4 regions of the Streptomyces sp. NPDC021622 genome follow, and region 3 is predicted to be linked to each of the others. Evidence: riboswitches for the same ligand, from Rfam matches in the RefSeq annotation. Region 3 holds a riboswitch; each other region holds the start of a gene.

Region 1 (7,387 bases), on a different contig from region 3:
TGGTCGTCGACGTCGGGGACACTGCCCAAGGGGTGGTCGTACTTGACCATCTGGCAGTACGACAACGGCGGCAAGCTCCCGGGTGATCAGAATCTCTTCAACGGCTCGATGAACCAGCTGAAGAGGTTCGCCCGAGGGTAGCCAAAAAGCCCTTGGAAGCCCGGATTCCGGGCCTCGTGCCGCCACTCCGGACGATCTCCGTCACCATTCCGACGGAAGCGGAGTGGCGGTGCCCCGCATCGAGTCACCGCACGGCCCGGCCCAGTTCACTTTCCGTTCACCCAGGTTGCCTACGTTCCACTTGCCACTGACGTCCAACAGAAGCCTGGGTAAATGGAACACATCACGCTTCTCCTCGGGATCGTGATCGTTACCGCTCTCGTGTTCGACTTCACGAACGGTTTCCACGACACAGCCAACGCGATGGCTACCACCATCTCGACCGGCGCTCTCAAGCCCAAGACGGCGGTGGCCATGTCCGCCGTGCTGAACCTCGTCGGAGCATTCCTCTCCGTCGAAGTCGCCAAGACGATCTCTGGCGGCATCGTCAACGAGGACGGACTGAAGACAGAGGTCATATTCGCCGCCCTGGTGGGCGCGATCCTCTGGAATCTGATGACCTGGCTGGTGGGTCTGCCCTCCAGTTCCTCCCACGCACTCTTCGGCGGCCTCATCGGCGCCGCCGTCATGTCGATGGGCTGGTCGTCGATCGACGGCGGCACCGTCGTCACCAAGATCCTGATCCCGGCCCTCGCCGCGCCGCTCGTGGCGGGTCTCGCCGCGATGGCGGCCACGCGCCTGACGTACCGGATCGGCCGCAACACCGACACCAAGGCCACCGCCAAGGGCTACCGCGCGGGCCAGATCGCCTCCGCCGGCCTCGTCTCGCTGGCGCACGGCACGAACGACGCGCAGAAGACCATGGGCATCATCACGCTCGCCCTGGTCACCGGCGGCGTCCTCAACCCCGGCGCGAACCCCCCGATGTGGGTCGTCGTCTCGGCCGGTGTGGCCATCGCGCTCGGCACCTACCTGGGCGGCTGGCGCATCATCCGCACCATGGGCAAGGGCCTCACCGACCTCCAGCCGCAGCAGGGCTTCGCCGCCCAGACCAGCGCCGCGACGGTCATCCTCGCCTCGTCGAACATCGGCTTCTCGCTCTCCACCACGCAGTCCTGCTCCGGCGCCGTGATGGGCGCGGGCCTGGGCCGTAAGGGCGGTGTGGTCCGCTGGTCCACGGCGACCCGGATGTTCGTCGCCTGGGGTCTGACGCTCCCGGCCGCCGGCCTGGTCGGCGCGGGCGCCGAGTTCCTCACCAAGCAGGGCCCCTGGGGCATCGCGGCGACCGCGGCGCTCCTGGTCGGCGGCTCGGCCGTCATCTGGGTGCTCTCGCGGCGCAACGCCGTCGACCACACGAACGTCGCGGACGACGAGATCGGCGGCTCCGACGCGGAGCCCGCGGGCGTCGTGACCACCGCGATCGCCGCCGTCACGCCGCCGCCCACCGGCGCCGCCGCGACGGCCGCCGACGACGACCACGTCAAGGCCACCATCCCGGCCCCGACCGGCCCTGTGGCGGATCCCGCCCGCGCCACGGTGTAAGGACAGATCAGCATGGACATCGACTGGGCAGCTCTCGGCTCCGTCTTCGGAGTCAGCCTCGCGGTGACGGTGGCCCTGGTGGGCCTGTTCACCCTCGGCATCGTCGGCCTCTCCAAGCACGAGGCGGCCACCTCCGGCGCCACTTCCGCCGCGGGCGGCAACGCGGTGGCGGCGCGCGCGGGCGCGTACCTGTGCTTCGCGCTGTGCACGGCCGCGGTGGCATACGGGATCTATCTGATCGTCGCCTGACGGCCTGAGTCCGTCGCCCGACGACGGAGTTCAAGGTGGGGTGCGGGACGCTTCGGCGCCTTGCGCCCCACCTTCGTATGTGGGCCTTGGCACACTCTCCCGTCGCAGGTCAAAGGCGAGTTGACGGGCGTTCGCGGGCGTGGTGGACTGCCGGAGCCATTACGGCGGCAGAAGAGGAAGCCGGTGCGAATCCGGCGCGGTCCCGCCACTGTCACCGGGGAGACGACTCCCCGTGAGCCAGGAACTCTCGCCCGCCGATCACGTCGAACCAGGGCGCGGACACCCTGAGTGAGGACATATCGCCATGCGCGGCCGCCCGTTGCCGGTTCCTGTGCCCCCGCCCGTCCAGGCCGGGCCCGTCGCTCCCCTTCCCGTAACGGTCGGCTGAACCCATGTGTGCCGATCGCGACTTCGCGTACGGCGCCGCCGCCGGGCTCCTCGGTGACCTGCTTCTCGGTGATCCTCGCCGCGGGCATCCGGTCGCCGCGTTCGGGCGTGCGGCGGGTGCCGTCGAGCGTGTCCTGTGGCGGGATCACCGCGGGTGGGGTGCGCTGCATGCCGTGGTGTGCGCCGGCGGGGCGGCGGGTGCCGCCGCCCTTGCCTCTTCTTTTGTACGTCGTCACTCGCGCGCCGGATCGGTCGCGCTGACCGCCGCGGCGACCTGGGCCGTGGTCGGCGGGACCTCGCTCGGGCGTGAGGCGCGGGCCATCGGCGGGGTGCTCGCCGCGGGGGACATCGAGGTGGCCCGGGAGCGGCTGCCGCATCTGTGCGGGCGGGATCCGCAGGCGCTGGATGCCGATGGCATCGCGCGGGCCGTCGTCGAGTCCGTCGCCGAGAACACGTCCGACGCCGTCGTGGGGGCGCTGGTGTGGGGGGCGTTGGCGGGCGTTCCGGGGCTTGTCGGGTTTCGGGCCGTGAACACGTTGGACGCGATGGTGGGGCACAAGTCCGCGAGGTACCTCCGGTACGGGTGGGCGTCTGCTCGGCTCGATGACGTCCTGGGGTGGCCGGGGGCTCGGCTTACCGCCCTGCTTGCGGCTGCTGCGGGGGATTCGCCCTCCGGGGCGCTGCGGGCCTGGCGTGACGATGCCGCCAAGCATCCGAGTCCCAATGCGGGGCCTGTGGAGGCGGCCTTTGCGGGGGCGTTGGGGGTGCGGCTCGGGGGGACGCTCTCGTACGGGGGGCGGGTTGAGCATCGGCCCGTTCTGAACGGGGGTGGGCGGGACGTTGCCGTGGCTGACATCGAGCGGGCTGTGCGGCTGTCTCGGCGGGTTGGTCTGCTGGCGCTGGGGGTTGCCATTGCCGCCCGTCGGAAGCGGGGACCGGCGGCTGGGGCTGTGCCCACCCTTCCCCAAGCTCTCGGCTTCGCTCGAGCAGGGGAGACCCCACTCGCCCTGCGGAACGCCTGCCCACAGCAAGGGCAGCACGAGCTGGGAGGACGCTCATGAGTGGTGGGCTGCTTGTTGCCGGGACCACCTCCGATGCCGGGAAGAGTGTTGTCACCGCCGGGATTTGTCGGTGGCTTGCCCGCAAGGGCGTGTCCGTCGCGCCGTTCAAGGCGCAGAACATGTCGCTCAACTCCTTCGTCACGCGCGAAGGCGCCGAGATCGGGCGGGCGCAGGCCATGCAGGCGCAGGCCGCCCGGGTCGAGCCGAGCGCGTTGATGAATCCCGTGCTGCTCAAGCCGGGCAGCGACCGCAGCAGTCAGGTGGTGCTCATGGGGAAGCCCGTGGGCGAGATGAGTGCGCGTGGCTATCACGGCGGGCGCCAGGAGGCGTTGCTTTCCACCGTCGTGGGATGTCTTGAGGAACTTCGGGGCAGCTATGACGCCGTGATCTGCGAAGGCGCGGGCAGTCCCGCCGAGATCAATCTGCGGCGTACGGACATCGTGAACATGGGGATCGCGCGGGCCGCCCGCTTCCCCGTCGTCGTCGTCGGCGACATCGACCGCGGTGGCGTCTTCGCCTCCTTCTTCGGCACGACCGCGCTGCTCGGCGCCGAGGACCAGAAACTGGTCGCCGGGTACCTCGTCAACAAGTTCCGGGGTGATGTGTCGCTGCTCGAACCCGGGCTCGACATGCTGCAAGGACTCACCGGGCGGCGCACGTTCGGCGTGCTGCCGTTCCAGCACGGCCTCGGCATCGACGAGGAGGACGGCCTTCGGGTGTCCCTGCGGGGTGCCGTGCGGGAGTCCGTCGTCGCTCCCCCGGTCGGCGATGACGTGCTGCGGGTCGCCGTCTGTGCCGTACCGCTGATGTCCAACTTCACGGACGTGGACGCGCTCGCCGCCGAACCCGGTGTCGTCGTGCGGTTCGTGGACCGGGCCGAGGAGCTCGTCGACGCCGATCTCGTGGTCGTGCCGGGTACACGCGGGACCGTGCGTGCCCTGGAGTGGCTGCGTGAGCGCGGGCTCGCCGACGCCATCGCGCGGCGTGCAGCCGAGGGGCGGCCCGTGCTCGGGATCTGCGGCGGCTTCCAGGTGCTCGGCGAGCACATCGAGGACGACGTGGAGTCGCGCGCGGGGGCCGTGGACGGGCTCGGGCTGCTGCCCGTGCGGGTCCGGTTCGCCCGCGAGAAGACCCTCGCCCGGCCGGTCAGCGAGGCCCTGGGCGAACCCGTCGAGGGATACGAGATCCATCACGGCGTCGCCGAAGTCCTGGGCGGAGAGCCCTTCTTGGACGGCTGCCGCGTCGGCGAGGTGTGGGGCACGCACTGGCACGGCTCCCTTGAGAGCGACGCGTTCCGGCGGCGCTTCCTCACCGAGGTGGCCCGCGCCGCGGGGCGCCGTTTCGTGCCCGCGCCCGACACCAGCTTCGGCGCGCTGCGCGAGGAGCAGCTCGACCTGCTCGGAGACCTGATCGAAGAACACGCGGACACGGACGCGCTGCTCAGCCTGATCGAGACCGGCGCACCGTCCGGTCTCCCCTTCATCGCACCGGGGGCACCCTCATGACCGTCCTGCTTCTGTCCACCGCCGACACGGACCTGCTTGCCGCCCGTGCCTCGGGCGCCGGGTACCGCATCGGCAACCCGACCCGGGTCGACGTACAGAACGAGCTGCCCGCCCTGATCGAGGGCGCCGACATCGCCGTCGTACGCCTCCTCGGCGGCAAGCGGGCGTGGGAGGACGGGCTCGCGGCGCTGAAGGCCGCCGGGATCCCGACGGTGCTGCTCGGCGGCGAGGCCGTTCCCGACGCGGAGCTGATGGCCGAGTCGACCGTGCACGCGGGGTCCGTGGCGGAGGCCCTGCGGTATCTCGTCGAGGGCGGCACGGGTAATCTGCGCGAGCTGGTGCGCTTCCTCAAGGAGGACGTCCTCGCGGCGGGTCGCGGCCGGGCGTCGGCCGCCGACACGCATGAGCGGCAGAGTGCCGAGCCGCAGAAGATGCCCGAGTACGGGGTGCATGGCACGCGGGAGTACGTCGAGGGCCGGCCCACCGTCGGTGTGCTCTTCTACCGGGCGCACCAGCTCTCCGGGAACACCGGCTTCGTGGACACGCTGTGCGACGCGATCGAGGCGCGGGGCGCCAACGCCCTTGCCGTGTACTGCGGTTCGCTGCGCGGCGCGGACGCGGGCCTGTACGAGATCCTCGGGCGGGCCGACGCGCTTGTCGCCACCGTCCTCGCGGCGGGCGGCACGCACGCCTCCGGGGCGAGCGCGGGCGGCGACGAGGAGGCCTGGGACATCGGCGCGCTCGCCGACCTCAACATCCCTGTGCTGCAAGGACTTTGCCTCACCTCGTCGCGGGCGACCTGGGACGCGTCGGACGCCGCGCTCTCCCCCATGGACGCCGCGATGCAGGTGGCGATCCCGGAGTTCGACGGGCGTGTCATCACCGTGCCGTTCTCCTTCAAGGAGCAGGGCCCCGACGACGTACCGGTGTACGTCGCCGACCCCGAGCGCGCCGCCCGGGTCGCCGGAATCGCCCTGCGGCACGCCCAGTTGAAGCACAAGCCGAACGCCGAGAAGAAGCTCGCGCTCGTCTTCACGGCGTACCCGACGAAGCACTCGCGTGTCGGCAACGCCGTCGGGCTCGACACGCCCGCGTCGGCGGTGCGCGTGCTCGACTCGCTGCGCGATGCCGGGTACGTCGTCGAGGGCCACCCGGACAACGGCGACGAGCTGATCCACCGGCTCATCAACGCCGGTGGCCACGACGTCGAGTGGCTCACCGAGGAGCAGCTGGCCGCCGCGCCCGCGCGTGTGCCGCTCGCCGACTATCAGGCGTGGTTCGACAAGCTGGCCCCCGAGCTGCGCGACGGCATGCTGGAGGCGTGGGGCGAGCCCCCCGGCAGCCTGTACGTGGACGGCGACGACATCGTGCTCGCCTCCCTGCAGTTCGGGAACGTCGTCGTGATGATCCAGCCGCCGCGCGGCTTCGGCGAGAACCCGATCGCGATCTACCACGACCCCGACATGCCGCCCTCGCACCACTACATGGCGGCCTACCGCTGGCTGGAGCTGTCCTTCGGCGCCGACGCGGTCGTCCACATGGGCAAGCACGGCACAATGGAGTGGCTGCCGGGCAAGGGCCTTGGCCTGAGCGGGAGTTGCGCCCCGGACGCGGTGCTCGGCGAGCTGCCGCTGATCTACCCCTTCATCGTGAACGACCCGGGCGAGGGCACCCAGGCCAAGCGGCGCGGGCACGCCACGGTGGTCGACCACCTGGTGCCGCCGATGGCGCGCGCGGACACGTACGGCGATCTGGCGAAGCTGGAGCAGCTGCTCGACGAGTACGCGCTCGTCAGCGACCTGGACCCGACCAAGGCGCCCGCCGTGCGCGCGCAGATCTGGACGCTCGTGAAGGCCGCCGAGCTCCACCACGACCTGCACGTCGACGAGCAGCCCGACGACGGCGAGTTCGACGAGTTCGTCATGCACATCGACGGCTATCTGTGCGAGATCAAGGACGTACAGATCCGCGACGGTCTGCACATCCTCGGCGGCGGCCCCGAGGGCGAGGCGCGCGTCAATCTGGTGCTCGCCGTGCTGCGCGCCTCGCAGGTGTGGGGCGGTCAGGCGAACGCGCTGCCCGGTCTGCGGGCCTGTCTCGCCGAGCACTTCGGGCTCAGCGAGAAGGAGCTGCTCGCCGAGCCGGGCGCGGCCGTGAAGGTGGCGGACGGTCTGACGTCGCTGGTCGACGGGCCCGCGCGGACCGGCGCCGACGCGCTCGATCTCCTGGAGCAGCTGTGCCGGCGGCTCGCCGAGGGCATGGAGGAGCGCGGCTGGGAGCTCGCGGCCGTGCGGGAGCTCGTCCGGGACGTGGTGGGGGTCGAACTCCCGCCTGCCGTAGCCGTGTTGGGCTTCGCCTGCGAGGAGGTCGTGCCCCGCCTCGCGCGGACGACCGACGAGATCGGGCACATCCTGCGGGCGCTCGACGGCGGTTACGTTCCCGCCGGTCCTTCCGGCTCGCCGACGCGCGGGCTCGTGAATGTGCTGCCGACCGGACGCAACTTCTACTCGGTCGACCCCAAGGCCATCCCCTCGCGGCTCTCCTGGGAGGTCGGCCAGTCCCTCGCGGACTCGCTGATCGCGC
Region 2 (7,387 bases), on a different contig from region 3:
TCACGCCCACGGAGCTGGGAGGCCTCGCACCGGCTGCTGCAGGCCGCGAAGTTCGCTCTGCGCGGCCCGCGGTGGCACGGCACGGTCCACTTCAAGCCGGTCGCGGCCGGCGAAGTCGTGCTCAACAGCCCGGAGTCCGCCCTCGCCGCGCAGCTCGACGAGCGGTTCAACGACGCGGTGGCCATCGAGATGGAGAGCGCGGGCGTCGCCCAGGCGGCCCACCTCGCCGGCACGCTCTGGCTCACCATCCGCGGCATCAGCGACAAGGCGGACGGCCAGAAGCACATCGCCGACGCCGCCGGTTCCCAGCCGACCGCCGCCGGGAACGCGGCCGGGGCCGCCTTCGCCGTCCTGAGCGCGCTCAAGCCGGCACCGCCCGGTGAAGCGCCGCAGGCCGAAACGCCGCAGGTCGAAACGCCGCAGGTCGCAGCGCTGCCCGTCGCAGAGCCGCCCGGCGAAGCACCCCGAGTCGAAGCACTGCCCGTCCAGCCGCCGCCCGTCGGAGCGCCGCCCGTCGGAGCACTGCCGGTCCAACCGCCGCCCGTCGAAGCACAGTCCGTCGAAGCACCGCCCGGTGAAGCACCGCCCGGCGAATCCGCCCACGAGAACCCGACCGGACAGACGCCCGTCAGCCAGGCGCAGAGCGAGCCGACCCCCGAGCGGCAGGCGAGCGAACCGGCCCGCACCCCGACACTGCCGGCCGGCACCAGCACAGGCTCCAACACCGGCACCACCCCCCTTCCCCCGCGCCCCGCCGAATCCCACCCCCGCCCCCAGCCCCTCACACCTTCCCCACGCCCCAGACGACGGCTCGGCGCCACGCTGCACGCAAGACGCAGACCTCTCCTGATCTCCGCGGCATTCCTCGCCCTCGCGGGCATCACCACGCCCATCGTTGTCTCGTGTCAGGGCGGCGGCTCGGACGGCAAGGGCCCGGCATCCCCCGCCGCGCTCCCGAGGTGCTCGGACGCGGACACCACCGTGCGGATCGCCGCGTCCGTAGATCTGTCGGAGTCCCTGGAGAAGGCGGCGAGCGACTACGGAAACCGCCGCGGCGCAGGCAAGTGCACCAGAGTCCAGGTCGTCGGGGTCAATTCGGGCACCGCGATGCGGGCGCTCGCCGACGGGTGGGACGAGTCCGACGGGGACAAGCCCGACGTGTGGTCGCCCGCCGGGAGTTCATGGCTCTCGCTGGCCCGCAGCCGCGCGAAGGGGACGATGAAAGAGCTGTTCCCCGGGCAGGAGCAGGCGAAGCCGATCGTGCAGAGCCCCCTGACCATCGCGATGCCCGAGCCGATGGCCAAGGAGCTCGGCTGGCCCGAGCGGACGATCAGCTGGAAGGAGCTCGCGGACTGGTCGAAGGACGCCGACGGGTTCTGGAAGGAGCACAACCGGCCGGAGTGGGGCGCCTTCAAGCTCGGCAAGACGAACCCCGGCTATTCGACGTCCGGACTCAACGCCACCGTGGCCGCCTTCTTCGCCAAGACGGGCACCAGCAGCGAACTGAGCACCCCGCACATCGACAAGCCCGCCAACCAGGACTTCGTCAAGAGCATCGAGAAGTCGGCGGTCCACTACGGCGACACGACACTGACGTTCCTCGCCAACCTCCGGGAGGCGAGCGAGGCGGGCCCGGACAAGGCCATGTCGTACATCTCCGCCGTCACGCTGGAGGAGAACACCGTCGTGGCGTACAACGCCGGGTATCCGTGCGGGGCTCCGAGCGACGACAAGGGCTGTGCGAAGGCCGGCAAGCCGCACACCCCGCTGGCCTCCTTCTATCCGAAGGACGGGGTCCCGTTCTCCGAGCACCCCTACATCGAGCTCAACGGCATGACCGCGGCACAGAAGGCGGTCTCCGGTGACTTCCTCGACCATCTGCGCACCCCCGCGGTGTTCAAGAAGCACTTCGCGCCGTACGGCTACCGCACCCACGAAGGCAGGGTCCTCAGGGGAACCGGGCAGGTCGCCGAGGCCAACGGAGTGCTGCCCGATGCCCCCTTCACTCCCATGCGGATGCCCGAGGGCGATGTGCTCGACCGGCTCCTTGAGCTCTGGCCCACACTCCGCAGGCGCGCCAACGTCCTGACCGTCATCGACACGTCCGAGTCGATGAACAGCGAGGTGCCGGGGACGGGCGACACGAAGATGGAGCTGCTCAAGCGGGCCGAGCCCGCCCTGTTCGGGGAGTTCGACAAGAGCGACCGGGTCGGCCTCTGGAAGTTCTCGGACGCCGACGTCATCGGCGGCGGCAAGGACTACAAGGAACTGGTGCCGCTCGGCCCGTTCGACGGAAAGCTCTCCGGCGGCCCCCGCTCGAAGGCACTGACCGACAACGTCACCGGGCTTGAGCCGGGCGGCGCGACCGGCCTCTACGACACCCTGGACGCCGCCGTGAAGACCCTGCGCGATGACTACGACCCGGCGGCCATCAACGCGGTCGTGCTGCTGACCGACGGCGTCAACGAAGACAGCAACAGCCTGTCGCTCGACAAGCTCCTGAAGCGGATCGGCGATCGCGGAAAGCCGCAGATCCGGGTGTTCACGATTGCCTACGGCGACAAGGCGGACGAGAAGGACGCCGGGGGCAGGACCGTCCTCCAGGAGGTCGCATCCGCCACCGGAGGCCGGGCGTACGACGCGAAGAACCCCAAGATGATCAATGACGTGATCACCAGCGTGATCTCCAATTTCTGACCCTCACCCCCGGAGAAAGCGCACCGACGGCCGCCCGTCCGAGGCCCCGGTCACCACCGCCCGCACCCCGTACACCTTCGCGATCAGCTCCTCGGTGAGCACGTCGGCGGGGGTGCCCGCCGCGTAGGCCGTGCCCTCGTGCAGGACCAGCAGGTGGTCGCAGAACATCGCCGCCAGGTTGAGGTCGTGCAGGGCGATCACGCTGGTCACGGGGAGGTCGGCCACCAGGGAGAGCAGGTCGAGCTGGTGGTGGATGTCCAGGTGGTTGGTGGGCTCGTCCAGGAGGAGTTCGCGGGGATTCTGGGCCAACGCGCGGGCTATCTGGACGCGTTGGCGTTCGCCGCCGGAGAGGGTGTGCCAGGACTGGGCGGCGCGGTCGGTGAGGCCGGTGCGGGCGAGGGCATCGGACACCGCATCGTCGTCCTGCGCCGAGGGCGGGGACCAGGCCCTGCGGTGCGGGATGCGGCCCAGACGTACGACGTCCCGTACGGTCAAGTCGACCTGGGTCACGGCGTGTTGCTCGACCACGGCCACTCTGCGGGCCACCGTCCGGCGGCCGAGTTCCGGCAGCGGTCGGCCGTCCAGGGTGACCACCCCCGAGGCCGGGGAGAGGACACCGGCGAGCAGGCGCAGGAGGGTGGACTTGCCCGAGCCGTTGGGGCCGAGGAGGCCGACCGTCGCGCCCGGCGGCGGGGCGATGCTCACCCCGTCGACGACGAGGCGCCCGCCCGCCCGGCGGCTGACCCGGTCCGCTCGCAGTCCGGTGGTCATATGGCGGCCCTCCGTGTGCGGTAGAGGACCAGGACGAACGCCGGGACGCCGATCAGGGACGTCACGACTCCCACCGGCACCTCCTGCGGGTCAAGGACCGTGCGGGCCAGTGTGTCCACCCACACCAGGAACACCGCGCCCGCGAGCGCCGTGACCGGGAGCAGCCGCGCGTGCCCGGAGCCGACCACCGCGCGGGCCGCGTGCGGCAGGACAAGGCCGACGAAGCCGATGGCGCCCGCGCTGCTGACCAGGACCGCCGTCAGCAGGGCGGTGACGGAGAGCAGGATAAGACGGGTGCGGGCCACGTGGACGCCCAGCGTCGCCGCCGCGTCCTGGCCGAACGCGAAGGCGTCCAGCGTGCGGGCCTGCGCCAGGCAGACGGTGAGCGCCGCCAGGAGGACCGCCGCGCAGATCCATACGTCCGTCCAGCCCACCCCGCTGAGCGAGCCGAGCAGCCAGAAAAGCACCCCGCGCGTCGTCTCCGCGTCGGCCGCGGTCAGGATCACGAACGAGGTGAGCGCCGAGAACAGCTGCATGGCCGCGACGCCGGAGAGCACGACGCGGTCGGTGCTCCCGCCCAGCGCATGGCTGAGCAGCAGGACCAGGGCGAAGGAGCACAGGGCGCCGGCGAAGGCGCCCGCCGAGACCGACACGACTCCCCCGCCGACCCCGAGGACGACGACCGCGACGGCTCCCGTGGACGCCCCTGAGGAGACGCCGAGGACGAAGGGGTCCGCGAGCGGGTTGCGCAGCAGGGACTGGAGGACCGTCCCGCAGACCGCGAGGCCCGCGCCGCACACCGCGGCGAGCAAGGTGCGCGGCATCCGCAGGTTCCAGACGATGCCGTCCCGCAGTGGCGTGAGCCCCGTCTCTCCCCCGCCGAGGTGCGCCACGACCGCCGAGAACACATCCGGTACGGAGATGGCGGCGGGGCCGATGGTGACGGCCACCGCCACGGAGAGCGCGAGCGCGGCGGCACCCGCCGCCCACAGCAGGGCGCCGCGCGCGTGCGTCACTTGGCGAGCCCGAACTCGCGCAGCGCGGCGGCCACCTGCTCCACGCCGTCCACGGTCCGGATCGTGGGGTTCATCGCCTGGCCGCTGAGCAGGACGTACCGCTTCTTCTTCACGGCGGTCAGATTCTTGGTGACCGGGTTGGACTCCAGGAACTCGATCTTCTTCTTCGCGCTCTCGGCCGTCTGCGCCTTGCGGGTGAGGTCGCCGATGACCAGGACGTCGGGGTCGCGGTCCGCCACCGTCTCCCAGTTGATCTGGGGCCACTCCTCGCGGGTGTCGTCGAAGACGTTCTTGGCGCCGAGCTCGCGCGTGATGATGCCGGGGGCGCCGCAGCAGCCCGCTATGTAGGGGGCCTTGGAGTCGGAGAACCAGTAGAGGAGCGTGGTGTCGGAGGCGTCGATGTCCTGCTTGGCCTTCGCCAGGCGGGACTTCAGGTCGGCGACCAGGCGCTCGCCGCGCTTCTGGACCCCGAACGCCCGCGCCAGGTCGCGCACTTCGCCGTACACCGTGTCCATGGTGAGCGCCTTGACGCGGCTGCCGTCGCCGTCGCCGGTGTTGTCCTTGCCCGCGCAGTCGGTGGGCGAGACGTACGAGGGGACGCCGAGCTCGGTGAACTTGGCGCGGTCGGCGACGCCGCCCTTGCTCACCGTCGCCAGGAAGGATGCGGTCACGAAGTCCGGCTCCTGGGCGAGGACCTTCTCGAAGGAGGGGTAGCGGTCGGAGAGGCGCTCGACCTTGGCGTTGTCCTTCTCCAGGCCCTTCAGGACCGGGTCGGTCCAGGTGCCGGTGCCTGCCATGCGGTCGGCGAGGCCGAGGGAGAGCAGGATCTCCGTGGAGCCCTGGTCGAGGGAGACGGCCCGCTGCGGCGGCGCCTTGATCTGCGACTTCTTGCCGCAGGAGGTGAGGGTCAGCGGGTAGCCGGCGGCCTTCTTGTCCGCGGTGGAGGGCGTCGACGAGCCTCCGCAGGAGGTCAGCGTGACGGCAAGGGCCGTGCCGAGGAGGACGGGCATACGTACACGACGGGCTGTGGAGGACACACGATCCCTTGAGTCTCATGGCTCATACGCGGAGCCTGGCCTGCTTGATCACCTCCGCCGCCCGGTGCGCGGACAGAGGTGCCAGCAGGTCTTCGGACTCGGGGATCGGCCGGGCGGGGCGCCTTCCCAGGCGTCCGTGGACGCCCAGTGGCCGTGGCCCCGCCCGTCCCCCCTCACCGCTGCGCGTCAGTTCCGGATTCGCACCGGATTCCCTGGCCCTGGTGTGGGTTTGACTGGCGTGCGCAAATTATCACGCTGGCCGGGGCGAGCCGCGGTAGGTGCCGAAGGACCACTTGTTGCCCTCGGGGTCGGCGATCGCGAACTCCCGGCTGCCGTACGGCTGGTCCTCGATCTCGCGGATGATCTTCACTCCGGCGTCGGTGAGGCGCCCGTAGAGATCGTCGACATGGTCCGTGACGACGTACGCGCCGAAGGTGCCCGGCTTGAGGCACCAGCCCTCGGCCTTCTCGTCGTACGAGCCGAGCATGATCGCCCCGCCCTCGGGCCAGTCGAGCTCGGCGTGGGCCACCCGGTCGCCGTCCTCGTAGACGGCGGTGCGCAGGAAGCCGACCGTGCCGACGAGGAAGTCGATCAGGGCGGGTGCGTCGTGGGCCTGGAGGGTCGGCCAGACGTCGGGGGCACGTTCTGCGGGGGCGGATGTGGTCTTGGTCTGCTGCTTCTCGGTGGTGTTCATGGCTCCTACTCTTCGCCTCCGCCATGGCTCCCGGCTTGGATATTCCGGCACTCTTCGGCCAGCCAGCCGCTGGGGCTCGTGCCGGTGTACTGCCGGAAGTCCCGCACCAGGTGGGAGTGGTCGAAATAGCCGCAGTCCGCGGCGACCCGCGCCAGATCGGGCGCGGCGCCCGCGGCGACGGAGCGCACGACGGTGTTCCGCGCGCGCTGGAAGCGCATCAGGCGGGAGGCCTGCTTGGGGCCGATCCCCAACTCGGCGCGGAAGAGGGCGGTGAGCCTGCGCTCGCTGAGCGCGACGTGCCGGGAGAGACCGCCGAGCGTGCCCGCGCCCCGGTGCCTGGCCAGCCAGGCCCAGGCCTCGGCGACCTCGGGGCGGACGGAGCCGGCGGCGTCCTCGGCGGCCACGCGCTGCCTCAAGTAGGCGGACAGGGCGGCGAATCGCTCCTCCCAGGTGTCCCGCTCGCACAGCAGCTCCCGTACGTCGGCGGCGCGGCGCCCCATCACCTCCGTGCCGGACGTGACGATGTCACCGGCGAGCTCGGCGGCCGGTACGCCGAACAGGGCGCGGGCGGCGAGCGGATGCACGGCGAGCTGGATGCCCGCCTCGTGCTCGGGCTTGACGACGTACGCCGGTGACTGGTGCAGACCGCCGAGGACGATGTCCGTGCTGATCGCGTCGGCGCCGCCCGCCTGCTCGGGGGTGAGACCGCTGACGACCGGGCCGTCGAGCGAGAAGATCAGGGTCAGATACGGGGACGGCAGGCCGCGGTGCAGGCCGGGCCGCTCGCCCGTGGTGCGGTAGCCGACCGCGGACACGACCATCCCGTCGAGCCGCGGGACGGCCCGCACGAACTCGCGGGAGCCGGTCTCCATACGTTCCAGTATGCGATGCACGGGGCCCGGGCGCGGGGCGGAAGCGTTCGATGCTGCTACCCGCGCCGGGCCGGTCCATGCCCCTCACGGCCGGTGACGTCGATCATGGGAATCTGCCGTCTGACCTCGTACGATGGCCCGCCGCTCCGGACGGGGCGCAGACCGCTCTCAGGGGGCAGAAACATGGCAGTAGGAGCAAAGGGCAAGCTCGCGGTTCTCGGTACGGCGGGCGCGCTCAGCGCGGCGGTGCTCGCGGGCATGGCGCTCTGGCCGGGCACGGAGGCGACGGCGGCCGACTCC
Region 3 (7,387 bases):
CCTCGGTCACGTCGTACGTGTCGACCAGGAGCGTCGTGCCGGGGCCGAGGGAGTTGACCTGGGCCTGGAAGGCGTCCCGTTCGTTGTCGTGCAGGAGGGTGAAGGCGTGCGCGGACGTGCCGACCGTGGGGATGTCGTAGCGGAAGCCCGCCGCCAGGTCGGACGTGGTGGTGAAGCCGCCCACGTACGCGGCGCGCGATGCGGCGACGGCCGCCAGTTCGTGGGTGCGCCGTGCGCCCATCTCGATCAGCGGGCGCTCCCCGGCGGCCGATGCCATCCGGGACGCGGCGGCCGCGATCGCCGAGTCGTGGTTGAGGATGGAGAGGATCACCGTCTCCAGGAGGACGCACTCCGCGAAGGAGCCCTCGACGCGCAGGATCGGCGAGCCCGGGAAGTAGACCTCGCCTTCCGGATAGCCCCAGATGTCACCGCGGAAGCGGTACGAGGCGAGCCACTGCAGGGTCTCCTCGTCGACGACACGGCGCTCGCGCAGGAAGCCGATGACGTCGGCGTCGAAGCGGAAGTTCTCCACGGCGTCCAGGACCCGCCCGGTGCCGGCCACCACTCCGTAGCGCCGTCCTTCGGGCAGTCTGCGCGTGAAGACCTCGAAGACGGAGCGCCGGTCGGCGGTGCCCGCCTTCAGCGCGGCCTGCAGCATCGTCAGCTCGTAGTGATCGGTGAAGAGCGCCGTCGACGGAACATCCACCGGCAGCCCAAGGTCCGCTGTGTTCATACGAAGGATGCTACCCCGCATCTCGTCACTCTGACGATTTCCCGGGTCCATTTGTGCGATGGCCCCCTGCGGGTGGCAGCATGGGACAAGTGAGTACGGCTCCCGCAGAGATCACGCGCCCGGAATCGGCCGAAGAGACGTTCGCCGTCCCTGAGCCGGACGTCCCCTGGATCACGCTCGTCCACAACGACCCGGTCAACCTGATGAGCTACGTGACGTACGTGTTCCAGGCGTACTTCGGGTACTCGAAGCACAAGGCCACCAAGCTGATGATGGATGTGCACCACAAGGGCCGAGCCGTGGTCTCCACCGGCACGCGCGAAGAGATGGAGCGCGACGTCCAGGCCATGCACGGGTACGGGCTTTGGGCCACCCTCCAGCAGGACCGCAAGTAGCAGGCCGACAGCAGTGGACCGGAAGCAGCGACGCATCTGATGCCAGGACAATTCGAAGCGATCCCCGGGGGCGGCGCCGCCGTCGCGCTCGACGAGGTCGAGATCTCGATCATCCGCTCCCTCGCCGTCCAGCTCCTGGAGCTGATCGGCCCCGGACCGGGAGAGGACGCCTCCGACGACCCGCTCGCCGAGCTGTTCGCGGAAGGCCCCAGTGAGCCGCCGACCGACCCGGTGCTCCAGCGGCTGCTTCCCGACGCGTACGGCGGACCGGGCAGTGAGGAGGGCTCCGCCGATGCCGACGAACTGCGGGCGTACTCCGCGGAGTTCAGGCGCTTCACCGAGAACGACCTGCGGGCCAAGAAGCGGGACGACGCCCTCGTGGTGATCCGCTGCCTGGACTCCATGACGGCGGCCGGCGACGGCGGCGCCGTCCTCAAGCTGTCGGCGGAGGAGTCCCGGCACTGGCTCGGCGCCCTCAACGACCTCCGGCTCGCGATCGGCGCGCGCCTCGACGTCATTGACGAGGAGGACACGGACCTCCTCTACCAGCTGCCGGACGAGGATCCGCGCAAACCGATGGTGATGGCCTATTTGTGGCTGGGCGGTCTGCAGGAGACGCTGGTCGGCACGTTGATCGTGTAGTGGAACGGCTCACTTGGGCCGAAAGTCGATGTAGACGGCACCTGTAACAGGTGTTCGCTCAGCGGATCCTCAAATCCGGATAACGATCGCGTCACTTCAATGCCCCCGTATGACGCCGCGGGGGAATTTTGTCCGCTTCTTCCAGTGGTCTGCGCCACACGTGGCTGAGCCGATCACTGTTGCGACCGTGATAAATCTTCACGACCACTCGGTGACGCCACCCATGTCACCGATGGCGCTCGGGCCGGCAGACCGCCGGTAGCACTCCATCCATATCCGGGGGGATCAGGACCTGATCCGTGGCCATTCGCAGACTGCGGGCACGGATCAGCGTGGAGAAAGGCGTCACCATGACCTCAGTGCAGGTCGAAGAGCATCACGACGGCAATGAGGCCGATCAGGCCAAGGGCTCGTCCGGTTCATCCGGCGAGGGCTATCAGCGCGGGCTCGGGGCCCGACAGATCCAGATGATCGCGATCGGCGGTGCCATCGGCACCGGCCTGTTCCTCGGCGCGGGCAAGGCCATTCACAAGGCCGGGCCCAGCCTCATCCTGGCGTACGCCATCGCCGGCCTTGTCATCTTCTTCATCATGCGGGCCCTGGGCGAGCTGCTCATGTACCGCGCCGTCTCCGGTTCCTTCTCGGAGTACGCGCGCGAGTTCATCGGCCCGTTCTTCGGATACGTGACCGGCTGGACGTACTGGCTCTTCTGGGTCGTCACCGGCATCACGGAAGTCACGGCCGCGGCCCAGTACATGCAGTACTGGACAGACAACGCCATCCCACAATGGGCGTACGCGCTGATCTTCACGGTCATCCTGTACGGCGCCAACCTGATCTCCGTGAAGCTCTTCGGTGAGCTCGAGTTCTGGTTCTCGATGGTCAAGGTCACCGCGATCATCGGCATGATCCTCATCTGCGCCGGCATCCTCACCATCGGCTTCTCCGACGCCGGTGACACCGCGTCCGTGAGCCACCTGTGGGACCAGGGCGGGTTCTTCCCCAACGGCATCGGCTCCACGCTGATGACACTGCAGATCGTGATGTTCGCCTTCCTCGCCGTCGAGCTGGTCGGCGTCACCGCGGGCGAGTCCAAGGACCCCGAGAAGACCCTGCCCAAGGCGATCAACACCGTGCCGTGGCGCATCGCCGTCTTCTACGTCGGCGCGCTCATCATGATCCTCTCGGTCGTGCCGTGGACGTCCTTCAAGCCGGGCGTCTCGCCGTTCGTGAAGGCCTTCGAGGAGATGGGTCTGGGCGTCGGCGCCGCCATCGTCAACTTCGTCGTCCTGACGGCCGCGCTCTCCTCCTGCAACTCCGGCATGTACTCCACCGGCCGCATGCTGCGTGACCTGGCGCTCAACGGCCAGGGCCCGAAGTTCTTCACCAAGCTCACGAAGAACGGCCTGCCGCTGGTCGGCACCACCTTCTCCGCGGCCCTGATGCTGGTCGGCGTCTGGATCAACTACCAGTGGCCGGGCGAGGCGTTCAACTACGTCGTCTCCTTCGCCACCATCTCCGGCATGTGGGCCTGGATCATGATCCTGGTCTGCCAGATCAAGTACCGCCGCAAGGCCGACCGCGGCGAGCTGCCGCAGTCCACCTTCCGGGCTCCGGGCGCGCCGTACACGAGCTGGTTCGCCCTGCTCTTCATCGGCATGGTCATCGTGATGATGGGCGTCGACAAGGACGCGCGCATCTCGCTCTACGCGGCCCCGGTGTGGGCGCTCATCCTGGGCGTCGGCTACCTGGTCATGCAGAAGCGCAACGCGCAGCCGACGGGCGGCGGCGACGCCGAGCCGCAGGACGCGATCAAGTCCTGACTCCCGTCTGATCCCTGCTGATCCCAGCATGTGGGCCGATCCGTACCATCCCTCGGTACGGATCGGCCCCTCTGCTTATCCTGGCTCCCATGCTGACCCTGACCCAGGCCCTCCACGACCAGATCGTCGCGCACGCGCGCCAGGACCACCCCGACGAGGCGTGCGGCGTGGTCGCGGGTCCCGCGGGCACCGGCCGCCCCGAGCGCTTCATCCCGATGCTGAACGCGGCCCGCTCGCCCACGTTCTACGAGTTCGACTCGGGCGATCTGCTCAAGCTGTACCGCGAGATGGACGACCGCGACGAGGAGCCGGTGATCGTCTACCACTCGCACACGGCGACCGAGGCGTACCCCTCGCGCACCGACATCACGTACGCGAACGAGCCCGGCGCGCACTACGTCCTGGTCTCCACGGCGGACACCGACGGCGCGGGCGACTTCCAGTTCCGCTCCTACCGGATCGTCGACGGCGAGGTCACCGAGGAAGAGGTAAAGGTCGTCCAGGCATACTGAGCCTCACCTTTGAGGCGGCAGGACCCAGGAAGCCGGTGCGAATCCGGCACGGTCCCGCCACTGTGACCCCACCCTTCGCGGGTGGGGCAGTCAGGAACTGACCTGCCGCCTTCTCCCACGGATACAGGGGACGCGGAATCCCCTGGAGGAGGCACAGCCCAGCCATGTCCCGCCCCCTGCGCGCACTCATAGCCGCCGCCCTGCTCGCCCCGCTCGCCGCGTGCACGAGCTCCGCGGAGCCCGATTCCGCGCCGGGGGCGAAGGCCGCCGGGTTCCCGTACACCGTCACCAACTGCGGCGTGAAGACGACGTACGATGCGCCCCCGAAGCGCGCCGTGACGATGAACCAGCACACGACGGAAGTGATGCTGGAGCTCGGCCTTGCGGACCGCATGGCGGGCACCGCCTTCCTGGACGACAAGGTCCTTCCGTCGTACGAGAAGGCCTACGCGTCCGTCCCGGTCCTGGCCAAGGAGTACCCCTCCTACGAGAAGCTGCTCGCCGCCAACCCCGACTTCGTGTACGGCGGTTACCCCAGCGCCTTCCTCGCGGGCGAGGGCCGCAGCCGCGCGGCGCTCGCGAAGTCCGGCATCAGGACCCGCCTCGACGTGGAGGGCTGCGCGAAGCGCCCGGTGACCATGGAGGACGTCTTCCGGGAGGTCCGCGAGGTCGGCTCCACCTTCGGGGTACGGGCACGGGCGGACCGCTGGGTGAGCGGCGCCGAGCGCCAACTGGCCGAAACCGAGAAGCAGTTGAAGGACAGGAAGCCGCTCCCGGTCTTCGTGTACGACAGCGGCGACAAGACGGCCTTCACGGCGGGCGGCCGCGGCATCGGGAACGACATCATCAAGCGCGCGGGCGGCCGCAACGTCTTCGCCGACCTGGACAAGTCCTTCGGCGACGCGTCCTGGGAGTCGGTGGTGGACAGCAGCCCCGAGGTGATCCTGATCCTCGACTACGGCGGCACGACGGTCGCCCAGAAGAAGCGCCGCCTCCTGGAGGACCCGGTGCTCGCCGACGTCCCTGCCATCAAGAACAAGCGGTTCGCGGTGCTGCCGCTGTCGGATGTGGTGACGGGGGTAAGGGCCCCGGCGGCGGTAGGGAAGCTGGCATCGCAGCTGTGAAAATCTCAGCCCGTCCGGCGTTTGAGGACGAACTCGGCGAAGCCGGTGACTCTCCGGTCAGCACACGGCCGGCGAAGCCGGAACATTCGGGAAGGGGCGGGATCGGGGAAAGAAGGCCGCCCTACGCAGCCGTGATCGCCGGGCTCCTCGTGGCCCTCGCCGCAGCGGCAACCGCAGGCCTCGCCCTCGGCTCGGTCAAGATCCCCGTGACCGACGTCCTGGAGATCCTCACGGGCAGGGCGGAACCCTCCCCCTTCCGCACGATCGTGCTGGACGCCCGCCTCCCCAGGGTCCTGCTCGGCGCAGCCGTCGGCGCGGGCCTCGCCGTCATAGGCACGGTCCTCCAGGCCCTGGTCCGCAACCCCCTCGCGGACCCCTTCCTCCTGGGAGTCTCCTCCGGCGCGTCGGCCGGCGCGGTCGCCGCCATCGTCCTCGGCAGCGCCTTCGGCATCGGCGCGGGCCTGTCCATCACAGTCACCATCCCCGCCGCGTCCTTCGCGGGGGCACTCCTCTCCCTGCTCCTCGTCTACACCCTGGCCAGAAGCGCCGGCGGCGGCTTCGCCACCGGCCGGCTGATCCTGGCGGGCGTGGCCGTCTCGTACATCCTCTCCGCCCTGACCAGCCTGATCCTGGTCGTCGCGGACAGCACGGACCACCTGCAGGAGGTCCTGTACTGGACGCTCGGCGGCCTCGGCAGCGCCCGCTGGGGCATGCTGGCCCTGCCCGCCGGCGTACTGATCGTCGGCACGGCGCTCCTGCTCGCCCTGGCCCGCCCCCTGGACCTGCTCCTCGTCGGCGAGGAGGGCGCCACCGTCCTCGGCCTGGACACCGCACGCTTCCGTGCCGCCGTCTTCGTCCTCGCCTCGCTCCTGACCGGCGTACTCGTCGCGTACAGCGGAGCGATCGGCTTCGTCGGCCTGATGGTGCCGCACGCCGCCCGGATGCTGGTCGGCGCATCGCACCGCGCGCTCCTTCCGGTCGCGGCGCTTGCGGGCGCGGTGTTCCTGGTGGCCGCCGACCTCGCCGCGCGCACGGTCGCCGCCCCGCAGGACATCCCGGTGGGCGTGCTCACCGCGCTCACCGGCGGCCCGTTCTTCCTGTGGCTGCTGCGCAGGAGCCGTGGCGGGGAGGCGGCCGTATGACCGCCCTGAGCACCGAGAACCTCTCCTACCGGGCCCCCGGCGGCCGTCTCCTCGTCGACGGCGTCACGCTGCACGCCGCGGACGGCGAGACCGTCGGCATCGTGGGACCCAACGGCAGCGGCAAGACGACCCTCCTGCGCTGTGTGTACGGCACGCTGACGCCCACCGGCGGCCGCGTCCTCCTGGACGGCGACGACCTGGCGGGGCGCTCGGCCAAGGCCCGCGCCCGCCGCATCGCCACCGTTCCGCAGGACGGCCACGGCGGCTTCGAGCTCACCGTCCGGCAGATCGTCGCGATGGGCCGCTCCCCGCACAAACGCTTCTGGGAGGCGGACACGGCCGAGGACGAGCGTCTCGCCCGCGCGGCCCTCGAGCGGGTCGGCGCGGCCGCCCTCGCGCACCGCACATTCGCCGGGCTCTCCGGCGGCGAGCGCCAACGCGCCCTGGTGGCAAGGGCGTTGGTGCAGCAGCCCGCCGTACTGATCCTCGACGAGCCGACCAACCACCTGGACATCCGCTACCAGCTGGAGATCCTCGGCCTGGTCCGCGCCCTCGGCACGACCAACCTCCTCGCCCTGCACGACCTGAATCTCGCGGCGTACTACTGCGATCGTCTGTACGTTCTCGACGCCGGCCGCCTCGTCGCGTCAGGACCGCCGAAGGAGGTCCTGACCAGCGAGCTCCTGGCCGAGGTGTACGGGGTGGCGGCAGAGGTCTCGGTACACCCCGCGACCGGGGCGCCGACGGTCACGTATCTCCCGCCATCCACGTGATGGACGTAAACCGTCCACCATGCGAGATCACATTCCAGAACCCGGACCGGGAATCGATACGATGACCGCATGGTTCCCCACGACGTGAGCGACAAGATGCCGGGCATGCTGCTCGTTGCGCGTCTGCACGTCGATCTGTGCAGGCTCTCGAGCGCGATCTGTCCGCGCTGACCGCTGCCGCCGTACGGCCGTGAGCCGCGGCGCCACCACCGCGTCCTGCCCTTGCACCACGCATTACGCATC
Region 4 (7,387 bases), on a different contig from region 3:
TGCTCGGCATGCTGGACGACGATGCAACTGCCGCAGCCGCCCCTGAGCCCCCAGAGGCGCCCGAAATCCCCGGGGCCGAGCACCCCACGTACACCCTTTCCTCTCTCTTCCGGACGGTCAGCGCCGCCGGACAACCGGTGGCTGCGATGCACCTGCTCGTCACCGCCTCCTGGGCGCTGCCCACCTTCACGGCCGCCCAAGGCCACGAGCACGCCCTGCCACCGCGCCGCCGCACCCACGGACGCCGCACCCACGGAGGGCCGACCGTCGTCTACTTCCCGGCCTACCATCCGTCGCTCGCACCGGACGGCGGCGACTTCCCCCGCTTCCACGACGCCCTCCAGACCGACCAGTACGACCAGAACGACCTGCACGACCTGCACGACCTGCACGACCTGGGCACCCTGAACATCCTGGAGTTCCCGCATCCCGGCATCGGCGCCGGCGCCGCGGTGCCGGAGGACCGCGCCGCCCTGGCGCGCACCCAGGCAGAGAGCGTGCTGCGGCACGTCGGTGACGGACCCTTCGTGATCGTGGGACGCTCGGCAGGCGGCAACGTGGCGCACCTGGTGGCCCACCACCTGGAAGGCATGGGCCGGGCACCGACCGGCCTCGTACTCCTTGACACGTACCACATCACCCCACACAACAGCGGCAAGGGCTGGCTGCTGTCCCTGGCCGCCCCACCGCAGCGCGAGACCGGAGGGACCGACTTCACCGGCGACGACGACAGCACCCTGGCCGCGGTGGGCGCCTACAACCGGATCTTCCTCGACTGGGCGCCCGAGCCGGTCACCACGCCCACCCTCCTGGTCCGAGCGTCGCTCCCCACGCCCGCCATGGCGGCCTCCGCGGACGCCGACGACTGGCGGACGTCCTGGCCGTCGGCGCACGAGGTGGTGGACGTCCCCGGCGACCACCTGACGATGATGCGGGAGCACGCGGAAACCACCGCGTCGGCGATCCGCACGTGGATCCAGGCACGCACGGCGAAGGCGACCTCCTGAACGGCCTGCCCTGCACGGGGAGTCGGCGACCCAGAGGCTGATGGCCGCCGCGCCTACACGTCACTGATCGCGCAGCTGCTCGGCGGCTTCCTGGTACGCCTCGGCGGCACGGGCGAAGTAGTCGAAGAGGACGTCGAGTTGCTCCGGTGAGTACCCCCCGAGAATCTGCCCGATCTTCTGCCGCGCGGGGGCCATGACGCGGTCGAGGTCCGCGGGTTCGCCGAGCGGCTCGACGGTCACCTTGCGCCGGTCGCCGGGGTCGGGCACGCGGCGGACGTAGCCCGCCTGCTCCAGACGGTCGATCAGACGGGTGGTCGGCCCGGTCGTCAGACCGGTGCGCGCGGCCAGTTCACCCGGGGTCATCGCGCCCGTCAGCTGCAGGATGTTCAGCGCGTACAGATCGGTGGCGCCGAGCTCGCAGGCCCGGGCGCTCGCATGACCGTGGAGCAGCACCGCGCTGAGGTACTGGCGGTAGATCTGGCCCGCATCGGGGCGCTTGGCCGGCGTTGACATGGGCTGCCCCACTCCCTAATCTCTTCCTCAGAGAAGAGAAATCTTTGACGCAGTAACTTCGCCTACGAAGTTATCACGGGAGGGGCATCACCATGAACGCCACCAGCACCCCGCAGTCCGAGAAGTCCGAGCCGGCCGAGCAGGCGGAACCCGCCACCGCCCCGGCTCCGAAGAGCCGCCGTCGCCGCCGCATCAAGATCACCCTGGGCGTCACCGCGCTGACACTGGTCGCGGCCGCGGGCGGCGGATACCTGTGGCTCAACGCCATCTCCGACGCTAAGAACCTCGGCGTGAGTGACTGCAACGCCGTCAAACCCGAAGTCACCGCCACACCGGCCGGCACCGCGACCGCCGACGACCAGCGGGCGGTCTGCCGCACCCTGCGTTCGATGAAGGACGCGTGGGCCCGGCACGACGCCACCGCGTACGGTGACCAGTTCACCAAGGACGCCACGTACACCAGCTACGTGGGCACCGCCTACCAGGGCCGACGCGACATAGCCGAAGGCCACCGCGCTCTGTTCGACGGATTCCTCAAGGGCACCAAGCTCTCCGACTCGTGGCTCAGCATCCGCTTCTACGGCCCCGACACCGCCGTGGCCACCAGCCGCGGCGACACCTACGAGGGCGGGGAGCCGAAGGCGGCCGACCTCTCCAAGACGCAGACCTACACACTGGTCCGCCAGGCCGACGGCACATGGCGCATCGCCGCCTTCCAGAACACCAAGCGCCAGCGCGTCATGGAACGCATCTCATTCCTGTTCTCCCCGGACACCAAGCCCGCGGCCGAGAAGTGAGCCCCCCAAGACATGACGACGGCGCCGGTGACCGGTGCGAGCGCGGGGACCACCGCGGTTCACCAAGCCCCGCCGACCCCAAAGAGGGTGGCGGGGCCGGTACTTCGGGCTGCGTGCGCGTCAGGCGACGGCTGGTGTCGGCTGCTCGGCCTCGGTCTTGGCGTCGGCCGCCCGAGGGGCGAGGAGACGCTGTGCCAGGGCTCCGAAGAGGATGCCGAAGACCGCCCACAGCACGGCCTGGATCGCCAGTGAAGCGACTCGGAACTCCCACAACAGGGCTGCGGGGAACCCGGCCTTGACCGCGTCGTCGTTCGCGGGCAGGAACACGAACGCGACAGCGACCACGGCGATGAACCCCGCCCCGGCGGCAAGCGTCGCGTTCCAGTTGCCCAGACGCGGTGCCAGTCGCCGCCCGATGATGACGGCGGCGATGCCGAGCAGCACGCTGAGCAGGATCATCAGGAAGAACAGTGTGGTTCTCTTCGAGATGGTGTCCGGGTTGCCCACCGCGGGTGGGGTCGCCGGGTACTTCAGGAACGGCACGAGGTAGACGGTGGTGAAGGCGGCGGCGGCCGTGAGCGCGGCGGTCGCCCGTGGGCTGAACCGGCCGACGCGGCCCAGCGCGAAGGAGAACGCCAGGGACGCGATGCCGCCCAGAGCGACCCCGTACACCAGAACACCCGTGGCCAGACCGGCGGTCGACTGCACCGACCGGCTGACCGCTTCTTCCTCCTCGGCGGCTTCCTCCTCGTGCGCGGCGCCACCGTGCCCCGCGTGGGGCGCTTCCTGGGCGGCCTGGGCCTCCTCCACGGCGATCGAGCCGTCGACGGGCGGCTCACCGATCGCGTAGGCCACACCGAAGGCGAAGAGTCCGGCGATCAGGCCCGCGAGCATGCCACGGACCAGCAGATTTCTCACAGTTGAGGCGTGCACGTACTTGTCGCCTCTCAGTGGCACGGGAAGCCGAGCAGATGACGACCGTCGTGGACCCACTCGTGCACGTCGGTGCCGGCGAACACAGAGGTGACGCCCTGCTCGGCACCCACGAAGTACAGCGCGATCAGCGCCAGGAGCCCCACGAACAACGCCCAGGGCAGGACAGCCCGTACGGGCAGAGCAGCCGGTGCAGGAGCGGGAGTGGCGGAAACGGCAGCATTGACGACAGCATCGGCCATGATGAAACCTCCTTGGGGAACACGCGTCCCATACGGTGGTGCAGGACGACGGTCCACGGGTCTGACTCACCGCGGCGTCACCCTCGAAGGGTTCCGCTGCGGCTCACAGTGGCGCGACCGTGCCGGACTTGCACCGGACTTCCGTCTCGCCGTCGTCACGTTCTGTTGAATGTTCGCCGTGACCGTACCGCGTGCCGTACCTCCGGCCAAGGGCGTGAGTCCTGTATCACGCCGATACGCCCCCAACACGCCGACACGCCCCCGCAGATAGGGTTGCCGCGGGTCAACGGCCATGTGAAGGCCCTGCGGAGGAATCGATGACCGTACGTCTCACGCTGATATCTCCCGCGACGAGTGAAGCTCTGAAGGAGGTCCGCTTCGACGACGACAGTCCTCTCGACCCGGCGGGAATCGCACGCGCCGAGGCGGCCGCCGGCTCACTCCCCCCGGCCGTTGCCACCTACACCTCACCGTCCCCGCGCTGCCGCGGGACCGCCCACGCACTCGGCCTTGCCCCCGCCGAACCTCTCGCCGCCCTCGCTGCCTGCGACATGGGCCGCTGGCGAGGACGGACGCTGGACTCCGTGGCAGGCGCCGAAGCGGAAGCCGTCGCTCTCTGGCTGGACGATCCAACTGCCGCACCCCACGGCGGCGAATCACTGCGCGAGGTACGCCACCGCATCGCGGCCTGGCTCGATACGTTGGGCAGCCAGGCCGGGCACATCGTCGCCGTAGCCGAGCCGGACGCGATCCGTGCCGCCCTCGTCCACGCCCTGTCGGCACCCGACCAGGCATTCTGGCGACTGGACGTCCGCCCGCTCACCGCCACCCGGCTCAGCGGCCGCACCGGGCGATGGAACCTCCTCAGCGGTCACGCCCTGGCACCGTAGGGAAGTTCCGCCCCACTGGGCCGTGGTCAGATCACGACACCTGCCCACAGCTGTGGCGCGGAGCCTCACCGAAGATCCTCGCCACAGGAGAACCCCCGGAAGACAGGGCGAACGGACGCCCGACGGACTGGATGCGCCACCTGAAAACGCCACGTCGCGCCACCCCTTCCACCACGTAGAGATATCTACCAGCATGAACATGGCGAACCGGGCCAGAGCACCGGACGTCGGGATTTTTGCGGTCTGCCGAGGGGGTCAGATCTGGCACCACGACATCAGCCTCACGAAGGAGAGCCATGAGAAGTCACGCGCGACAAGCAGTTGAGTGGCTCGCCGCCGCCGCGACGGACCCCCGGGCATGCAAGCGGGCATGGCACGCAGAGAACGGGACCGCAGTACTGGCATCCGGACGGTTCTGGGATGTGCTGAGCGTGCCGGAGGAGCTGGGCCTTTTCACCCTCGACGTCCTGTTGCGCACCCCGCTGCAGGAACCCGGCCCCACACTTGCGGACTTCGCCGCGCACCGGGTGGGCTTCTTCCTGCCCCCGGATCCCGAAAGTCGCTGGGTCGGCTCCGGCATCCGTTACGCGGGCAAGGGCGCGTGGATTGCCGCACCGGCTCCCCATCGGGCAACCGGCTCTCTGCGATGGCTTGTCCCTCCCGACGGCTGCGGCACCCTGTTTGCCCCAACCGCCGTGGAACTGGCGCTCCATCAGGCCACCGGGATACTCGCCACCCTGCTCGAACCGGTCGCACCCCACGACCGCGGCCGTACGACCGCCGGCAGCGCGACCCGTCGCGGCCGTCGCTACCCGCGCGGAACCAGCGCACTGGACGGCAGCAGGTCGGAGTGACCGCCTACGTCGGTGCGGGGTGGGGTGACGAGGGCGGCCCACTGAGCATCGTCCCAGCCAGGCACCATCCGCCCCTTGGCCCACCACTCAGCCACCAAGGTGGAGTAGATCGGCGGGTTCATCCCGTACGCATCGGCGAGTTCGGCGTAGGGCGGATCGGCTGCCTCCTGGTCCAGGAGGCACCCGGTCGTGGTGGAAGTGCTGTCCATGCCGCTGCAACATGGGCGGGGAGGCCGGCGGTACGCCCGCCCTGGACGATGCCCCCGAATCGAGTGAGCACGCCCCCTCGATCGGGGCCATGTACTTGTCCGATAAGAGCTTCCGGACCGGCCATCGCCTCACCTCTCAACGGGCGTTTCCACTCGGAGAGTTGCGCGATGGCCGCCCCATGACCAGGTTCCAGATCCTGCCGGGCGCGGTGTCGACGTGCGGCCCAGATCGCTCGGCATTCTGAGGGCATGGATCATCGCAGCCTCGAACCGGCGGAAGCAGCGGCCCGGGACTACTCCGGCGCGGTCTACGGCTCGCTCCTTGCCGCCTCAGTCATTGCCGCGGTGGGGACGCTGGGTCCCTTCCCTCGGCTCCAGGTCGTGGTCATGCTGCTCACCAACGGTCTGGTCTTCTGGATCACGCACGTCTACGCCCGCGTTGTGGGCGACAAGCTGGCACATCAGGCGCTGTCGTGGGAAGTGATCCGCCGCGAGGCACGCAGGGAATGGCCGATCGCCGGGGTCGCGCTCCCGCCGGCTGCCGCCGTGGTGGTGTGTCCTTCCCTGGGGCTCAGCCCCTCAGGCACCGGGTGGGTTGCCCTCGGCGTCGCCCTCGCCGAGCAGGTCGGCTGGGCCACCGTGGCCCTCGTCAGAGCCGGTGCCCCGCGCCGGCTGATCGCCATGACCGGTGCGGTCAACCTCTTCGTGGGGCTGATCCTCGTGAGCGCGAAGGTCCTGGTCAAGCACTGAATTGCCGCACGCGTGCGCAGGGTGCGGTGCTGGTACAGGATCGCGTTCACCGTCAAAGTGCCACGGCCTCCGGCAGTGTCTGTTCGGCCCAGATCACCTTGCCCTGGGGGGTGTACCGGGTCCCCCAGCGCTCCGCTATCTGCGACACCAGAAACAGGCCCCGGCCTCCCTCGTCCATCGTCGCGGCGTACCGCAGATGCGGTGAGGTGCTGCTGCCGTCGGCCACCTCGCAGATCAGCGTACGGTCGTGGATCAGCCGTACGTGGATCGGCTCGGAGCCGTAGCGGATGGCGTTGGTGATGAGCTCGCTCAGGACGAGTTCCATGCTGAAGCCGAGCTCGGACAGGCCCCACTCGTCGAGCTTCTGGGACACGGCGTCGCGCATCCCCGCGACGGCGGCCGGGTCGAGCGGCACATCCCAGTCGGCGATCCGGTCGGGCGGCAGTCCCCGGGTGCGGGCGATGAGCAGGGCGACGTCGTCCTGGGGACGCCCGGGCAGCAGCTCGTCAAGCACGGCCTGACAGCTCTCCTCGGGCGGCCGGTCAGGGTGGCCCGCCAGCGCATCACGCAGCAGTTCCATTCCCACGTCCAGGTCGCGCCTGCGGTCCTCGATGAGGCCGTCGGTATAGAGGACGAGCTGGGCGCCCTCCGCGAGCTCCAGCTCGGCGGTCCGGAACGGCATGCCGCCGAGGCCGAGAGGCGGCCCGGTCGGCAGGTCCGCAAAGGTGACGGTGCCGTCGGGGTGGACGAGTGCGGGCGCCAGGTGCCCCGCACGCGCCATGACACAGCGGCGCGTCACGGGGTCGTAGATCGCGTACAGGCAGGTGGCCCCCACGACGCCCGCGGCACTGTCCGTACCCACCTCGTCCTGGTCGATCCGGCCGACCAGGTCGTCCAAGTGGCTCAGCAGCTCGTCGGGCGGCAGATCGAGTGTGGAGAAGTTGTGCACCGCGGTCCGCAGCCGCCCCATCGTGGCGGCTGCGTGGAGGCCGTGGCCGACCACATCGCCGACGACCAGTGCCACCCGGCTCCCCGGCAGGGGAATCACATCGAACCAGTCTCCGCTCACGCCCGACTGGGCGGGGAGGTAGCGGTAGCCGATGTCGAGGGCGCTCTGCTCGGGCAGGGCCCGCGGCAGCAGGCTGCGCTGGAGGGTGACCGCCACGGTGTGTTCGCGGGTGTAGTGGCGGGC

Evidence for each region. Region 3 has a riboswitch for cobalamin ahead of AB0G47_RS09770 (ABC transporter substrate-binding protein). Riboswitches for the same ligand answer to the same signal wherever they lie in the genome.
Region 1: another riboswitch for cobalamin. It lies ahead of AB0G47_RS04105 (cobalamin biosynthesis protein); the one in region 3 lies ahead of AB0G47_RS09770 (ABC transporter substrate-binding protein).
Region 2: another riboswitch for cobalamin. It lies ahead of AB0G47_RS01845 (ABC transporter substrate-binding protein); the one in region 3 lies ahead of AB0G47_RS09770 (ABC transporter substrate-binding protein).
Region 4: another riboswitch for cobalamin. It lies ahead of AB0G47_RS17130 (CbtB-domain containing protein); the one in region 3 lies ahead of AB0G47_RS09770 (ABC transporter substrate-binding protein).

What each region holds. Positions count from the first base shown of each region.
Region 1 is NZ_JBFACK010000001.1:904,897-912,283, reverse strand. Features, by position in the region: gene AB0G47_RS04120 (lysozyme) at 1-141, shown strand, start outside; gene AB0G47_RS04115 (inorganic phosphate transporter) at 334-1,602, shown strand; gene AB0G47_RS04110 (hypothetical protein) at 1,615-1,851, shown strand; cobalamin riboswitch at 1,970-2,121, shown strand; gene AB0G47_RS04105 (cobalamin biosynthesis protein) at 2,244-3,299, shown strand; gene AB0G47_RS04100 (cobyric acid synthase) at 3,296-4,804, shown strand; gene cobN (cobaltochelatase subunit CobN) at 4,801-7,387, shown strand, end outside.
Region 2 is NZ_JBFACK010000001.1:403,396-410,782, reverse strand. Features, by position in the region: gene AB0G47_RS01860 (VWA domain-containing protein) at 1-2,697, shown strand, start outside; gene AB0G47_RS01855 (ABC transporter ATP-binding protein) at 2,701-3,468, opposite strand; gene AB0G47_RS01850 (iron chelate uptake ABC transporter family permease subunit) at 3,465-4,484, opposite strand; gene AB0G47_RS01845 (ABC transporter substrate-binding protein) at 4,481-5,494, opposite strand; cobalamin riboswitch at 5,587-5,774, opposite strand; gene AB0G47_RS01840 (VOC family protein) at 5,772-6,215, opposite strand; gene AB0G47_RS01835 (helix-turn-helix domain-containing protein) at 6,221-7,087, opposite strand; gene AB0G47_RS01830 (HAD family hydrolase) at 7,271-7,387, shown strand, end outside.
Region 3 is NZ_JBFACK010000003.1:508,751-516,137, reverse strand. Features, by position in the region: gene AB0G47_RS09795 (nicotinate phosphoribosyltransferase) at 1-733, opposite strand, end outside; gene clpS (ATP-dependent Clp protease adapter ClpS) at 814-1,128, shown strand; gene AB0G47_RS09785 (DUF2017 domain-containing protein) at 1,168-1,770, shown strand; gene AB0G47_RS09780 (amino acid permease) at 2,121-3,593, shown strand; gene AB0G47_RS09775 (M67 family metallopeptidase) at 3,683-4,105, shown strand; cobalamin riboswitch at 4,078-4,226, shown strand; gene AB0G47_RS09770 (ABC transporter substrate-binding protein) at 4,270-5,229, shown strand; gene AB0G47_RS09765 (iron ABC transporter permease) at 5,364-6,371, shown strand; gene AB0G47_RS09760 (ABC transporter ATP-binding protein) at 6,368-7,144, shown strand; gene AB0G47_RS09755 (putative leader peptide) at 7,214-7,315, shown strand.
Region 4 is NZ_JBFACK010000007.1:361,013-368,399, forward strand. Features, by position in the region: gene AB0G47_RS17110 (SDR family NAD(P)-dependent oxidoreductase) at 1-1,007, shown strand, start outside; gene AB0G47_RS17115 (MarR family transcriptional regulator) at 1,068-1,520, opposite strand; gene AB0G47_RS17120 (SgcJ/EcaC family oxidoreductase) at 1,613-2,317, shown strand; gene AB0G47_RS17125 (CbtA family protein) at 2,438-3,250, opposite strand; gene AB0G47_RS17130 (CbtB-domain containing protein) at 3,265-3,492, opposite strand; cobalamin riboswitch at 3,532-3,674, opposite strand; gene AB0G47_RS17135 (histidine phosphatase family protein) at 3,810-4,382, shown strand; gene AB0G47_RS17140 (hypothetical protein) at 4,679-5,236, shown strand; gene AB0G47_RS17145 (hypothetical protein) at 5,191-5,445, opposite strand; gene AB0G47_RS17150 (hypothetical protein) at 5,695-6,195, shown strand; gene AB0G47_RS17155 (SpoIIE family protein phosphatase) at 6,248-7,387, opposite strand, start outside.